DNA from 2 places in the Paenibacillus sp. LBL genome. Region 1 is predicted to be linked to the other one. Evidence: riboswitches for the same ligand, from Rfam matches in the RefSeq annotation. Region 1 holds a riboswitch; the other holds the start of a gene.
What was found. A riboswitch is a leader RNA that binds a small molecule or an ion and turns the genes downstream of it on or off. The one in region 1 is predicted to bind FMN.
Positions count from the first base shown of each region.

Region 2: linked by a shared signal. The riboswitch ahead of M2277_RS15550 (DMT family transporter) and the one ahead of ribD (bifunctional diaminohydroxyphosphoribosylaminopyrimidine deaminase/5-amino-6-(5-phosphoribosylamino)uracil reductase RibD) in region 1 are both predicted to bind FMN.

Region 1 is NZ_JARXYU010000004.1:190,148-193,270, reverse strand. It holds gene ribE (riboflavin synthase) at 1-204, opposite strand, end outside; gene ribD (bifunctional diaminohydroxyphosphoribosylaminopyrimidine deaminase/5-amino-6-(5-phosphoribosylamino)uracil reductase RibD) at 232-1,332, opposite strand; FMN riboswitch at 1,718-1,900, opposite strand; gene M2277_RS12045 (acyl-CoA thioesterase) at 2,126-2,521, shown strand; gene M2277_RS12040 (peptidylprolyl isomerase) at 2,605-3,036, opposite strand.
Region 2 is NZ_JARXYU010000006.1:131,930-135,052, reverse strand. It holds gene M2277_RS15560 (choice-of-anchor I family protein) at 1-576, shown strand, start outside; gene M2277_RS15555 (hypothetical protein) at 821-1,207, shown strand; FMN riboswitch at 1,408-1,576, shown strand; gene M2277_RS15550 (DMT family transporter) at 1,719-2,699, shown strand; gene M2277_RS15545 (RNA polymerase sigma factor) at 2,913-3,123, shown strand, end outside.

The DNA of each region.
Region 1 (3,123 bases):
TCTATAGGTTTCCGGCATCACGTCAACCGTAAATATCCCTCGATCTATCGTCGTTGCAGTCAAGCATACGCCATTGACCGAAACGCTGTCACCCAGCTTCAAATCCTCCATGATCCGGCTGGCCGAAATGCTCAGCAGCATGGCTTCGCCTTTGCGGCCAATTCGCCTCATCTCACCTATTTCCTCAACCAATCCCGTAAACACAGGCTTCCCTCCTTCCTTCCCGATGTCTTACATCCAGACCGGAATGCCGGTGATGTAAATATTGTCGCCCAGTCTTTTACTTTCAAGCCCTGTCAGCACGATGGCTTGGTTCATTTGCTCATAACCGCTAAACATGAAATTCCCCGGAGCATCGTACCCTCCAATGATTTTTGGGGCAATAAACTGAATAAGCCGATCCACAAGCTTCTGTTCCAGCATGGCGCCGTTCAGTGTGCCGCCTCCTTCAAGCAGAATCGAGGAAATGCCCATCTGGCCGAGCTTCGCTATGGCCGCCTTCAGATCAACGCGCGGACCTTCCCCGCATGGGATCACTTGAATTTCCCGCTCCTCCAGCAATGTCCGCTTGCCTTCATCTGCCTGCTCCGTTGTCAAAATCCAGGTGGGTGCCGTTCCGTCCGATACCACATGACTATCAAGCGGCATTCGCAGGCTGGAGTCCACAATGATCCTGACCGGATGCAGCCCTCCAACACTCAGTCTCGTTGTCAGGCTTGGATTGTCCGCAATAACCGTGGACACCCCGACCATAATGCCTTGATGACGATGACGAAGTGTGTGAACTAGCTCCCTGGATTCTTCGCTCGATATCCACTTGCTATCACCGGTTTTCGATGCAATCTTGCCATCCAGCGTGCTTGCTGTCTTCAACGTGACGAACGGCTGACCCGTCGTAATGAATTTAATGAAGGCTTCGTATAAGCGAAGCGCACGTTCTCTCAAGATCCCTGTCACGACCTCGATTCCGGCTGCCCGCAGCATCTGGATGCCTTTGCCCGCAACGAGCGGATTCGGGTCCTCACACGCCACGACCACCCGCTTGACCCCTTCGGCGATCAACCTTTCGCTGCAAGGAGGTGTCGATCCGTAGTGGCTGCAAGGCTCCAGCGTCACATACACCGTGCTGCCAGCCGCTTTGGTTCCGGCCATGTTCAAGGCATGAATCTCGGCGTGCGGGGTTCCACGCTCCAGATGGGTTCCCACTCCTGCAAGCGCACCATCCTTCACAATGACACAGCCGACAACCGGGTTGATACCCGTCTGTCCTTGAGCACGTTCGGCCAGGTCCAGTGCAAGTGACATATAGAATTCATCGTTGACGATATCCATGGTACACATGGGCCCCCTCTCACAACCTCCATAAAAAATAAAGTGATCGATGTACATTCCACATTGTTAGACTGCAGTTAGCAGTAATTGGTCTTTCGATATCATAAAAGCCCCTGTTTCAAAGGGGGCATACTCTCTGATATCTAAAAAAGCCCTGCTTCAGATTCAGAAGAATCCGGAACAGGGCTTGATGGAAGTTAAAGGATGACAAGGTAAATAACCGTCATGAACGCAGGTTTTGCCTACAACAAACAACTCAAAGCCATACACAGCGACAACAAATAATCGCCAAAGCCTGCTTTGATTCGCATGTGAAAACCTGCACATAACGCATGTCACGATCTGTGCATAGACACGACTGCACTTGCTGCCGCCAATGTGTCTTTCACTCCTTCTCCCATCCAGACTATACTGTCGGTCCCGGATTTGCACCAGGTCCACCGCATACGGTGTCATTCACACACGTATCCGGGTCACGGACTAAGATGCAGTCATTGGCTAACATTACGTTAAGCCCACTGCATTCATCACCGCCGGTAGGGAATTTCACCCTGCCCCGAAGGATTAAACTTATGAAGTTGTTTTATCTTATGATGAATCTTATCACCACCTTTTGAAAATTGCAAGGAAAAACCACTAACTTTTTTTAAGCACATAACTTTAATATCCATTTCCCATGACCTGCTGTTTTCTTAAATGATGCGCTGGGAGCAGGAGTATCCTGTCGTAAGAGAGAACATAATTGATGGATAAACATGAGGTATTGATCTCTGTTAAAAAGGAGCAAACAACGATGAAAACATCCCTGGACATCATCGTCCGACCTACGGAAATTGACGTCAATGGACATGTAAACAATGCTAAATACCTGGAGTATCTCGAATGGGGCCGAGAAGAATGGTACGAGGCTGGGGACCTCCGGTATGACGTGCTAAAACAACTCGGTGTCCAAACCGTAACCGTCAACATTAATATCAATTATCGCAAGGAGTGCGGTCAAGGCGATCGGTTGACCATCTCGACCGAGCCGAAATCTGTCGGACGGACGAGTTATGTCATGCTGCAGCAGATCCACAACAAGGAAGGTGAACTGTGTGCAGATGCAGAGGTAACCAGTGTAGCCATGGATCCCCATACTCGCAAAAGCAGATCAGTTCCGGAGGAGCTTCGCAGATTATTTCCTTCGTAATCCGCATCCCCGATTTTCTAATTACCATCATCATAAAAACAGGCACACCCTAAGGTGCGCCTGTCCAATCCGGAAGCTAACAATTACGCTTCGTATACTTCTACTTTTTCCATTTTGTCGCGGCCCTTGAATGCATCCACGTACTCCATGCCTTCCACAACTTTACCAAACACAGTATGCTGACCGTCCAGATGCGGCTGCGGCTCGTAGCATACATAGAACTGGCTGCCGCCTGTGTTACGGCCTGCATGCGCCATAGCCAAGCTTCCACGCTCATGTTTGTTAGGGTTAATCTCACAGTTGATGGTATAACCCGGACCGCCGGTACCCGTTCCTTGCGGACAGCCGCCTTGAGCGACAAAGCCAGGGATTACGCGATGAAATACAAGGCCGTTATAAAAACCGGAGTTAGCCAATTTCTCAAAGTTGGCTACCGTGTTCGGCGCCTCGTTCTCAAACAGATCAAGCAATACCTCTTTACCGTTTTCCAGTGTGATCTTCGCTTTTTTTGCCATATAGGTGTATCTCCTTCCGTTATTAGACCGCTTCAGTAGTTTTGTTACATAATGCATTTTATAGTTTACTATGAATTGAGCCTCGAA
Region 2 (3,123 bases), on a different contig from region 1:
CTGCAGTTCAAGAAGACGTTTACGGATCTTGATGGTCACTGGGCGAAGGAACAGATTGAATCCATGGCCTCCAAACTGCTCGTGAACGGAGTGAATGCGAATGCGTATGCGCCTGGCAGAGAGATCACGCGTGCCGAATTTACAGCTATGCTGGTACGCGCCATGGGCCTCAGTCCTGTAATCGAGAGCGGGAAGTTCAAGGATGTCCGTGATGACGCCGCTTATGCTGGCGAGATTGGTGCGGCCTCGCTCTACGGTATTATTGAAGGCGGTAATGAAGGAGCCTTCTCGCCAAACGCCAGCATGACGCGTGCCGAGATGGCCGTGATGCTGACCCGTGCGATGGAGGCGGTGAGTCCATCTGCTCCAGCTGGCAAGGGTACGGACGCTGTTAACAGATTCAAGGATCAAGCTTCCATACCGGCCTGGGCGGCGGCAAATATCGGTCGCTTGGCAGATCAAGGCATTGTGCAGGGTGACCACCGTGGCAACTATGGGGCCCTCGACTCGGTTACCCGCGCTCAAGCGGCGCTGGTTTTGAACCGTGCTCTGGTCCAGCTCCAATGGATGGACTAGAATCAAACTGAAGTCATGCAACCACAAGACCGTCCTTAAGGCTCTCTATGAGCCTTAAGGACGGTCTTTTCGTACAGCATCAAACACAGGAGCAGTCTATTACTGCTGTGAAATTATTGACGTTGTCCGTGTATTGAAGCGCGATCTTGTCCTGCGGTGAAGGTCAGCGCTGCCATGAATTAAACAGAAGCGCCAAGTCACCGATAATATCAGTGAATGAATAAGCTGATAAGGATGTGGCCATATGCGTATCGAATCCGACTATTCGAGCTGGAATTCTGCCCGGCTGAAGATCGCAAAGCCGGGGCAGGAAGGGTTTGAAGAGATCTTTCAGAAGAACAAGAAAGAAGAAGAGAACAAAGGCAGGCTTGTGACGGTAAGGGAAGGCGGCTATTTGCGCCAATACATCGTTCAATCGAATGGGAGCAAGATATTGTTAAGCGAAACGAAGCAGTACAAGGATGAGGCTGCCGCCGATTCATCTCATCTCTTGGCGCCTTTGCCTCAAACGGGCGGAATGAGTCTGAATACGAAGGAGGCACTCCATCTGTTGAACCTTCAGGCAGGTGCAGCAGGGATTATAGCTGGAGCCGTATTCGAGACATCACGGGAAAATGGCAAAAAATCATAGTGGTAACTAATTGATACTTGCTGTATAATTCTCAGTAAGGATTAGTTGAATGTGAGATTTCTCATTGAATCCGGAGCGAAAATCATTTATTTTGAAAATAGATGTATTTACATGAAACCATTCATGTTATAATTTCAATATATCGACTAAGCTCATAGGAATTATTGGTTAATTAATGCGTTACCAAATAAAACATGAATATGGATCTTCGGGGTAAGGTGAAATTCCTAACCGGCGGTGATGGTTCGTTCCTTAACATGAACGAACCTCAGCCCGCGACTCGCTACGTTCTGGTATTAATATGAATGCAGCGACTGACTTGGTGCAAATCCAAGGCCGACGGTAAAGTCCGGATGGGAGAAGATCAAAGATGAGTTTGCTGTGGAACGGGATAGGAATACATCCGTTTCACAGTAGGCTTGTTTGATCAGCCCCCGTATATGTCGACACATGTCGTATACGGGGGCTTTCTGCTAGCAAGACCTCCGTATTCAAGACAGGAGAGGGCAAGATGAGTAATGTTAATACCGGAGTCGAGGTTAAACCCTACGATTCCGACACACACGCAAGCCGACGTTTTAAGGGAGGGTTTTGGCTCGTCGTTTTGGGAGCCGCCCTGTGGGGCGTTGATCCTTTATTCCGGGTCATTCTGCTGAAGAATCTGACTTCTGCTCAGATTGTGTTGCTTGAACACGTCATTATTTCGTTGATAGCTATTCCTGTATTATGGAAGAACCGCATGGAGTTAAAGGGGCTTGGATGGAATCATGTTGGTGCACTGCTGTTCATCTCTTGGGGTGGCTCGGCATTGGCTACCGTCTTGTTTACGATGGGACTGTCGAGCGGCAATCTGAATGCCGTCCTGCTTCTTCAGAAGCTGCAGCCGCTATTTGCCATTATACTGGCCAGCTTGCTGCTTAAGGAGAAGCTCCCCCGTCATTTCGGGATTTTACTCGTGATTGCTCTGGCAGGTACGTATTTGCTGACCTTCGGTTTAACCCTGCCCATTGGACATTGGAATGAATTTATTCAGGTAGGCAGCCTCTTGTCATTAGGCGCAGCAGCCTTGTGGGGCGGTTCAACGGTGATGGGACGCCTGATGGTAGGCAAGCTGAAGTACGAGACGGTAACCTCGCTGCGCTTTGTGCTGGCACTGCCCCTTCTGACCGTCATTACGTGGAGCGAGGGCGCTGCATGGAATATGCCGGCATGGGGTACAGGCGACTTTGCCCTGGTATCCTTGAATCTTATCGGTCAGGCACTGCTGCCAGGTCTTCTGAGCTTGCTTGTGTATTATAAAGGGCTGACTACGACCAAAGCCTCTGTAGCGACACTCGCTGAATTGAGTTTCCCTATGGTAGGCGTGCTCATCAACTGGATCGTATTCCAGCAGGTTGTAACAGGTCCGCAGCTCCTGGGCTTCCTGTTGATCTGGATCGTGCTGTTTATTATATCGAGACAACAATCCGAGGCTTCTCCTTCATTACAGTAATGGAGTAATTTCATATGTGCTTGCAGAAAAGCTGATCCGAAATGGATCGGCTTTTTTTGTCGTGACAAAGTTATTCCATTGGGTTGGTCGTCCTGTGAAAGGATCATTTTTTCGAAAGGTGTGTAGGGTTTTTAGAATTATAGGTGTCTTATATAGTAGCACCTGATCTATGGGGCTGGGTTCACCAAAAGAGATGATTAAGGGGGAGGATCCATGGAGGATCGGACATTGTTGGATGGGCTTGCAAGGAAAGATCTGCAATGTTTTGAAACTTTGGTTGAGCGCTATTCACGCTACATAGCCGCGGTGGTCGCTAAGGTGGCAGGTGGGCGGTTTAATTCCTACGATGTGGAGGAAATAGCCGGTGATGTGCTCATCAGGCTGTGGACAGACGGGCCCAGAATCATTCTGCGCGGGGATAGTC